Regions from separate parts of the Nocardia sp. NPDC004415 genome, predicted to be linked through region 1. Evidence: riboswitches for the same ligand, from Rfam matches in the RefSeq annotation. Region 1 holds a riboswitch; each other region holds the start of a gene.
What was found. A riboswitch is a leader RNA that binds a small molecule or an ion and turns the genes downstream of it on or off. The one in region 1 is predicted to bind cobalamin.
Positions count from the first base shown of each region.

Region 2: it holds a riboswitch for cobalamin, as region 1 does, so the genes downstream of both, ACWEMY_RS17810 (ABC transporter substrate-binding protein) here and ACWEMY_RS21295 (CbtB domain-containing protein) in region 1, are expected to answer to the same signal.
Region 3: it holds a riboswitch for cobalamin, as region 1 does, so the genes downstream of both, metE (5-methyltetrahydropteroyltriglutamate--homocysteine S-methyltransferase) here and ACWEMY_RS21295 (CbtB domain-containing protein) in region 1, are expected to answer to the same signal.
Region 4: it holds a riboswitch for cobalamin, as region 1 does, so the genes downstream of both, ACWEMY_RS12615 (ABC transporter substrate-binding protein) here and ACWEMY_RS21295 (CbtB domain-containing protein) in region 1, are expected to answer to the same signal.

Region 1 is NZ_JBSGDP010000048.1:32,795-34,987, reverse strand. Features, by position in the region: gene ACWEMY_RS21300 (CbtA family protein) at 1-628, opposite strand, end outside; gene ACWEMY_RS21295 (CbtB domain-containing protein) at 619-819, opposite strand; cobalamin riboswitch at 852-973, opposite strand; gene ACWEMY_RS21290 (antibiotic biosynthesis monooxygenase family protein) at 1,044-1,367, opposite strand; gene ACWEMY_RS21285 (alpha/beta fold hydrolase) at 1,399-2,142, shown strand.
Region 2 is NZ_JBSGDP010000035.1:17,074-19,266, reverse strand. Features, by position in the region: gene ACWEMY_RS17810 (ABC transporter substrate-binding protein) at 1-1,002, opposite strand, end outside; cobalamin riboswitch at 1,019-1,212, opposite strand; gene ACWEMY_RS17805 (hypothetical protein) at 1,178-1,966, opposite strand; gene ACWEMY_RS17800 (hypothetical protein) at 1,950-2,193, opposite strand, start outside.
Region 3 is NZ_JBSGDP010000099.1:2,943-5,135, reverse strand. Features, by position in the region: gene metE (5-methyltetrahydropteroyltriglutamate--homocysteine S-methyltransferase) at 1-1,066, opposite strand, end outside; cobalamin riboswitch at 1,202-1,405, opposite strand; gene ACWEMY_RS28335 (pyruvate carboxylase) at 1,689-2,193, shown strand, end outside.
Region 4 is NZ_JBSGDP010000020.1:59,315-61,507, forward strand. Features, by position in the region: gene ACWEMY_RS12615 (ABC transporter substrate-binding protein) at 1-957, opposite strand, end outside; cobalamin riboswitch at 986-1,176, opposite strand; gene ACWEMY_RS12620 (TerD family protein) at 1,223-2,193, opposite strand, start outside.

The DNA.
Region 1 (2,193 bases):
CCACCTCGTTCACCCCGGGCAGCAGGATGTAGCCGATGGTGGTGACCAGCACGAACGCGACCACCGCCGCGATGAGCCGCAGCGTGTCGAGCTGCCCGGCCAGCGCCCGGTAGGCCGCGACCGAGGCCGCGACGGCGAGCAGACCGAGTACCACGGCGGCGACCCACAGCCAGGTGCGGCTGTTGATGGTCTCCGGGTCACCCACCGCGGGCGGGTTGGCCGGGTACTTGAAGAACGGCACCGCCACGATCGCCGCCCACGCGAATCCGGCGGCGAGCAGCGACAGGCGCGGCCCCGACAGACTCGTGAAGCGGCGGGCGACATTGAGCGCGGACGCGAGCAGCGCGCCGAAGGCCATCCCGGCCAGACCGAGGGCGAGGAACTGTCCCGCCTTCTGCCCGGAGCGGCTGACCAGCGGTTCGTCCTCGTCGCCGTGTGAGTGGCCCTCGGGTTCGGCCGCCTCGTGACCGTGCTCGGCAGGAGCGGCGGCGGCTTCCTCGATGGCGATCGCGGCGTCCACCTGGGGCTCGCCGACGAAATAGCCCACTGTGGCGGCCAGCAGGCCGGCGATCAGGCCGGCCAGCAGGCCGCGCAACAGCAGGGTCTTGAGTGATCCGATCAGTGGCACGGGACACCCAGCAGGTGGCGTCCGTCGTGCATCAGCTCGTGCAGGTACATGCCGCTACGGGAGACGGCACCCTGATCGAATCCGACCAGGTACAGCGTGAGCAGTGCGAGCAGAACGACACCGACCGTGACGAGCACGGTGGCCAGGTTGTCCAGGCCGGCAGACCGGCTGGGTGAATGCGCGAGCGCCATTCGGGTCCTCCTCAGGGATACGCGTCCCACGGTCGAAGCGGTGCGAAGGTGCCGGTGTCTGGCTCTCCGGCACCGGGGACCCGGTACGTGGATACAGTGGCGCGACCGCTCCGGAATCTCACCGGATTACCGCGCACCCTCGCGTATGTTTTCCCTCGAACTGTGACAGTCGCGAGGCGCCCACGTCAATACGCGCATCCGCATGTCCAGCGGAAACGCCGCTGTCAGCCCTTGGCGGGCACGTCGAGGACGACCTCGAACTCGAGCAGCGAGGCACCCGTGGAGACCGGCTTGGGACGCTCGCCCTCACCACCGTTGCCCGCGTGCGCGGCGCGCGCCGGACCGTCGCGCCACGCGGCGAAGGATTCCTCCGAATCCCATTGCGTCACCACGAAATACCGGTTGTCACCGGCGACCGGGCGCAGCAACTGGAAGCCGAGGAAACCGGGGGAGTTCTCCACCGCGTGGGCCCGCGCGGCGAAGCGCTTCTCCAGCTCCGGACCGGCACCTTCGGGGATCTCGATCGCATTGATCTTCACAACAGCCATGACCTCGACAATACGGTGCACAATCGGCAGGGTGTTGTACGACGAAGGCGGAACCGGCGTCCCGATCCTGCTGCTGCACGGGTTGATGGGCAGTGCGCGGACCTGGTCCGATCAGTTGCCGTGGTTGCGTGAGTACGGGCACGTGTACGCCGTCGACGCGGCCGGGCACGGGCGCACCCCGCCCGCCGAGCTCAGCACCGAGGCATTCGTGGCCGATCTGGCCGGGCTCACCGCCGGGATCGGCGAGCCGATGGTGATCGTGGGGCATTCGATGGGCGCCATCCACGGCTGGGTCTTCGCGGCGACCCATCCCGAGCGGGTCCGCGCGCTGGTCGTCGAGGACATCGCCCCCGATTTCACCGGCCGCACCGCCGCGCACTGGGCCGAACTCATCCACTCCTGGCCGCAGCCGTTCGCGGACGACCAGGCGGTGCTCGACTATTTCGGGCCGGTCGCGGGCCGGTATTTCCTGCGCGCTTTCACCGGGAGCGTCGAGGGTTATCGCCTGCACGGCGAGGTCGACACCTTCCGCGCGATCTCCGAGGAATGGGGCACCCGCGATTTCTGGACCGAATGGAAATCGCTCACGATGCCCACACTGCTCATCGAGGGCGAGCACACCATCACCCCGCCGGGTCAGATGCGGACCATGGCGGAGGTGCACCCGGATGCCGAGTACGCGTGGGTCGAGGGTGCGGGGCATCTGGTGCACGACGAGCGGCCCGAGGAGTACCGCGAGCTGGTCGGCGGGTTCCTCGCCCGCGTGCTCGACTGAGCTCGCACCACCTGATTCCGATAGGGCTGCCGCCGGAGTACACGCCTGCCA
Region 2 (2,193 bases), on a different contig from region 1:
GATCCCCGCGTAGTCGATCGACGCGGTGAACGCCTTGCGGACGGCGGTGTCGGTGAAGATGCCCGCCTTCAGGTTCATCTCCACCAGCAGCGACTGCAGCGCCTGCTCGGAGGACAGCACGTGCATGTCGCTGTCGCCGCGCAGTTCCAGCTTCGCCGAGGTGGACGGGTAGAACGCCATATCGGCCTCACCGCTGCGCACCCCGGCCAGCCGGGCCTGCTCGTCGGGCACGACGCGGACCGTGACGCCCTTCAGCGGCGGCGTTCCCTCCCAATGCTTCTGGTAGGGGGCGAGCACGAGATTGTCCGGGCTCCACGCGGTGATCGCGTAGGGCCCCGAGTACGCGCCCGCGCCGACGATCTTCGCCGAGTCACCGCCCGCGGCCTGCACGGCGGCGACGTCGTAGATCTGCAGCGAGTTGTCGCGCGCCGCGAGGGCGGCGGGCACCATGGCGTTCGGCGCGGGGGTGGTAATGACCACCTTGGCGCCGTCCACGGTCACCGTCGTCGCCTTGTCCAGGTACACCCTGGCCGCCGACGATTCGGCGATCTGCCGGGTCAGAGCCGCGGCCACGGCGGCGGCGTCGACCGGCTTGCCGTTCTGGAAGGTGACACCGTCGCGCAGCGTCACGATCCAGCGGGTGTCGCCGTCGCGCACCACCGATTCGGCCAGCCAGGGCGCGATCTCGCCGGACTCGGTGACCTGCAGCAGGTTCTCCGCGACACCCCAGTCGAACAGCCAGTTCGTGCCGGTACCCGCCGGGTCGAGACCGGCGATCTTGTAGGAGTTGTAGATCGTCAGGGTGCCGTCACCGGCTTCGCGCAGCGCCCGTGCCGCGGCGGCACCACCGTCGGTGGCCTCGCCCGCGCATCCGGTGACCATCAGGGTGGCCGCGAGCAGCGCGGCCAGCACGCCTGCGGCGCGGGAACGGCGCCGCCGCCCGGTCCGGGCATGGTCGGACAGCCGCAGGGCATCGTGCCTGCGGCGAGTGAGCACTCGCATTTCTCATCCTCGTGAAGCTAGATCCTGAAGCGGTGCAGGTATCCTGGCTCCCGGATCAACGCTCGCCTTCGGCCTTCCAACCCAGGAAGGTCGTGGCCATGGATGAAGGTCTGCTCCTCGGTCACAGTTGCGGGACAGCCCCGGATTCGCACCGGTGTTCCCTGCGGAAGTGAACCTAGCGGACGGGGCACGCCGGTGGGGGAACGGGCGGGGTCAGGTCGCTGTCGCTGACGGTGTATGTCAGCGGGGGATAGGTGAAATCCGTCTCGGTGTTCTCGCGTCGTCGCAGGGCGTGGAACTCGCGTCGCTGTTCGTCGTCGGCCGTGGTGAGGCGCGCACCCCGGTGCAGGTAGGGGTGTCCGTCGCGGAAGTGGAGAACAGTCTTCGATGTCCGGAAGGTGACGCCCAGCCACTCGTTCTCCGTGGTCCGGGCGGCCGTGTCCAGCACGATCTTGTGCCGGAGGAGCCGATTCGTGGCGACCGAGAACACCACGACGCCGTGGTGGGTCAGGGGGATGTCGAATCTCTTGCCGGAGTTCTTCGGTTCGACGATCAGCGTGCGCGGCGGGAGCTCGGGATACCGGTAGCAGGAGAAGACGGCGATGAACGACTCGTCGGCCAGATCGAGGGCCTGATCGGAATGGCTGCCCATGGTCGCGTAGGCATTGGTGTAGCGCTCGGCGAGCGCGTTGTCGAAGGCCGCCGGGAGTTCGGCGCGGGCCTGGATCCGCCGGGCCAGACGCTCGTGCACGGTCGCGAAGTGCTGGGCGGGACGGCCGTAGCGCGCGGTGGTGCGGACGAGCGGGATGCCGCCGGTGGCATCGATTCTGGTCAGCACGGCGCCGCGGCGGCCCTTGCCGAGGTCTTCCCAGTCGACGGAGGCGGCGAGTGCGGTGAACAGGTCGTCCTCGACCGGCAGCGGGTAGGTGACGATCCCGTCCGGGAGGCTAGATCCGGGGAGCAAGGTAGTCCCCGGTGTTCATGCTGAAGCGGAACCGGTCGCCGTAATCGATGAAGGACACGGACCGGTTCTCCTCGGCGTAGAGCTCGCGCAGCGCGTCCATGCCCTCCTCGGTGGGCGGCTCCAGCGGGATCAGGCCGGTACCCGGGTCGAGGAAGGTGCGGCCGTCGCGGTGCACGGCCTCGGTGGTCGAACAGCGCACCACATAGCCCAGGCGGGTCGGCAGCAGC
Region 3 (2,193 bases), on a different contig from region 1:
CGGCGACCTTCTCGGCGCCGAAGGCCAGCCACGAGCGCAGCCGCTCGTCGAGCCCGGTCTCGGGGGTCAGCGAGTACGGCACGTGCAGCAGCGAGGACGAGCTGGACACGGCCACCGACCCGGCGCTGCCCAGCAGCGTGCCCAGGGTGCTCAGCGCGGCGTCGAGATCGGTGCGCCAGATGTTGCGGCCGTCGACCACGCCCGCCACCACCAGCTTGTTCGCCAGCGCGGGCAGCGCGGCGAGATCGGCGACCCGGGTGCCCGCGGTGAAGTCGACCGCCACACCCTCGACAGCGGTGTCGGCCAGCGCGCCCAGGGCGGCGTCGGGGTGCCCGAAGTAGGTGGCGACCAGGATCGCCGGGCGCCGGTCCACCGCCGAGAGCTGGGTGTAGGTGTCGCGCACGAGGGCGACCTCGGCGTCGGTGAGGTCGGTGACCAGCACCGGCTCGTCGATCTGCACCCACTGCGCGCCCGCGTCGGCGAGCTGGGTGAGCAGGTCGGTGTAGAGGGCGATGAGCTCCGGCAGCCGGTCCAGGGCCGCGCCGTCGGCGGACTTGGCCAGCTTCAGGAAGGTGATCGGGCCGACCACCACCGGGCGGGGCGCCACGCCGAGCTCGATCGCCTCGGCCAGCTCGGCGAGGAGCTTGTCGGGGTTGAGCGAGAAGACGGTGGCGGCGTCGATCTCCGGGACCAGGTAGTGGTAGTTGGTGTCGAACCACTTGGTCATCTCGAGCGGGGCCACGGTGTCGATGCCGCGCGCGGCCGCGAAGTAGCGGTCCAGCGGGTCGGCGATCCCGGCCACGCGCGGCGGCAGCGCGCCGAGCAGCACGGCGGTGTCGAGCACCTGGTCGTAGTAGGAGAAGGTGCCCACCGGCACCGAGTCCAGGCCCGCGGCCTGCAGCTCGAGCAGCTGGGCGCGGCGCAGCTCGCGGCCGACGGTGTGCAGGTGGCCCGCGTCGGCGCGGCCGGCCCAGTAGGCCTCGGTCGCGCGCTTGAGTTCCCGGTTCGGGCCCACCCGGGGCAGACCGAGAACCGTTGCGGTGAAAGGAGTGTGCGAAACAGTCACGGAAGTTTCTCCAGTGCGGTACGGACGGCCCTCACCATGCGGGCAGACGCCAACCGCCGGACCTTCCGTCGCGCACGCGGCAGGTCTGTGGGTGGTCCGCGCGCCCGATCCACGAGGCGGTGGCCGCCGGATACGGCGTATCCGGCACAGTCGGCAGGTCTTCGGACTCGCGGGCACCGGTCGTGTGTGTCGACCGACCTACTGGCCGTCGCTTCCCAAGCCTTGGACTCAGTGCGTGATGACGGCGGTCGTTCCTGCATACCGCTGCGGGACAGTCCCGGATTCCCACCGGGTTCCCTCTTCACCCGGCGCCGGGGAACCGGCGGCGGGCTTCGACACCGGCGCGGGAGGTCGGGGCTCCGACTCTTCCACCGCGCAGGCGAACCAGCTGCACCCACCAGCATAGGGGGTCGCGGGCCCGACGCTCACCCGGACGTCTCGAACAGGGGCGTGACCTGCGCGTTGCCGCCGCATCGCCGACCGCACGGGCGGGTGACTCCCGCGGTGAGATGTGACGGTCCGATTACCGCGACTTCGCAGGTCGGGGAGTGTTCGGTGTGAAGACTGTGGCGAAGTCACCTTGCGTGCCGAACCCCGCTCGCGGGCCGGGTACCGTAGGCCAATGTTCTCGAAAGTCTTGGTCGCCAATCGCGGCGAGATCGCCATCCGCGCCTTCCGCGCCGCCTACGAACTAGGCATCGGAACGGTCGCGGTGTTCCCGTATGAGGATCGCAACTCCGTGCACCGTCTCAAGGCGGCCGAGTCGTATCAGATCGGTGAGGAAGGTCACCCCGTGCGGGCCTACCTCTCGATCGAGGCGATCGTCGAGGCGGCCAAGTCGGCCGGCGCCGACGCGATCTACCCGGGATACGGCTTCCTGTCGGAGAATCCCGATCTGGCCGCGGCCTGCGCGCGCGAGGGCATCACCTTCATCGGGCCCTCGGCCGAAGTGCTCGAGATGGCGGGCAACAAGGCCACCGCGATCGAGGCCGCCCGGGCCGCGGGCCTGCCGGTGCTGAAGTCCAGCGAACCCTCGGCCGACATCGAGCAACTGCTGGCCGCCTCGGCGGAGCTCGAGTACCCGATCTTCGTCAAGGCCGTCGCCGGCGGTGGTGGCCGTGGCATGC
Region 4 (2,193 bases), on a different contig from region 1:
CGCGAACAGGAACGGGTGCACCGCGCCGCCGCGCACGGCGGTCAGGTTCGCGAACGCCGGGTTGCCGACGATCTTGTCGACCTGCGGCTGCGCGTCGGCGCGGGTGTAGCTGGCCTTGCAGCACTGGCTGGTCAGGATGATGTCGGGATCGGCGGCGATGAGGGCTTCCGCACTGATCGGCACATTCCGGCGCTCGGTGAGATCGGCGAAGGCGTTCACTCCGCCCGCCGCCTCGATGATCTGGGTGACGAAGTCGATCCCGCCCGCGACGGTGTAGGACCCGTCGTCCTTGGGCGTGAGGACCGCGACCCGCGGCCGGGGGGCGTCGGCGACCTTGGCGCGCACCGCCGCGATGCGCGCGGTCAGCTGTGTGACCACTTCCTCGGCACGCTCGTCGACACCCCACAGCGCGCCCAGATCACGCAGGTCGGCGTACACATTGTCGAAGCGCACGGTCTTCGGGTCGATCGCCTCGTCGGCCAGTCCGTCCGCGCTCGGGCACAGCGGGCTCAGCACCCAGGTCCGCACACCCAGCTCGTGCAGGCTGCCGCGGGTGCCGACGCTGTTCTGCGCGGAGGCCGCGAAGACGCCGTTGTAGCCCGAGAGCACGAAATCCGGCTTCTTCGCCAGCAGTTCGTCGCGGCTGGGCAGCTTCTCGACGTAGTCCGACTTCGCCTGCGCGTCCCGGTATTCGGGCAGCACGGCCGCGTCGAGGAACGCCGTCTGCACGAGCCGGTCGGTGACGCCGAGGGCGTGCGCGATCTCGATCGAGGGCTGGTAGGCGGCGTAGATGCACTGCGGCGGGGAGCCGACGGCGACATCGATGCCGCAGTTGGCACGGGTGACGGCATTCGCGCCGGTGGTGGCCGGTGCGGGCGGGCCACCGCACCCGGCAACGACGATCGCGCAGGCGATCAGCGCGCCGGTACGCAGGCGCGCGACAACAGAGGAGGTCAAGAGACGGCCTTCCAGGTCCTCGTGGAATGGGTACTGCGTGGCCGTGGCCGGTCTCCTGGCTGACGGGATGGCGCGCGACGGATCAGCCTTCCCAGGGCATGCCCCAGTGGCCCCGGACGGCATCGGCCGCCCGGATCGATCAGTCGCTCCCGATCACAGTGGCGAGGGCCGCATCGGTTTCGCACCGATTTCCCGAACACCACGGCTCGGGGACTGTACCAAGATCGGAAACCGGACGGTCGGGCCGGATGGTCGAATTGTCCGATCAGCGAGGATCGGGGCAGGTTCCCGCGTACCGGGTCAGGCCGAGACCGTTCTTGCCTTTGCTGCGCCCGACCGGCCCGTTCTTGGCCGAACGGACCCAGGCACCAGCGGTGTCGAGCACGGGCATGCGTTCGCTGAAGGCGCGGCTGTAGCGGGTGGTGCCGTCGACGGTGAGGATGCCCTCGCGCACGTCGATGTGGGCGACGGTGGCCCAGAAGGAGTTCTTGCCGTTGCCGATCAGCACGGTGATCTGGTCGGCGTCGGCGCCCGGCAGCCCGTCGGGCCCGGGGCGGCCGTAGCGCACGCGCACGCGGGGACGGCCGAAGGTGTCGATGGCGCCCGCGCCGTTGTCGACGGACTGGTAGACGTTGAGCAGCAGGTCACCGTTCTCGGTCGGGCGCACGACGACCTGTTCGGTGGCGGGCCGGTTGTTAGCGCCGGGGCCGCGGGAATCACCCTGGTGGTGCAGGAACGGCCAGACGGCCAGATCGCCCTGATGACCTTTCTCGCCGCTGATCACCACGTAGTCACCGGTGATCTCGTTGCGGCAGAAGAAGTACACGTCCAGATCGCCGGTGCCGTAGCGGGTGACCTGCCCGTCGGGCGCGTAATGCGCACCGCGGCCGTCCCATTCGAGACCGACGGTGAGAACGTACCCGGGGTCACCCTTGCGCAGGTCGATGCTGGCGCGGCGGTCGGGTGAGTCCTTGGTGAGGACCACATCGACCTTGCGCAGATCCACCTGCGGTGCCGCCGGCGCGGGCGCCGCGACGGGCTGCACAGGTGCCGAGTCCTCGGCGGGCTCCTCGTCGACGACGATCCCGTGCTCGGTCGCGAAGGCCGCGAGCCCCGCGCTGTAGCCCTGCCCGATCGCGTCGAGCCGCCACCCGTCGCCCCGCCGGTACAGCGCCACCGCCTGCAACACCGTCTCGCTCGTCAGATCCGGCGGCGTGAACGTCATCGACTGCCCCT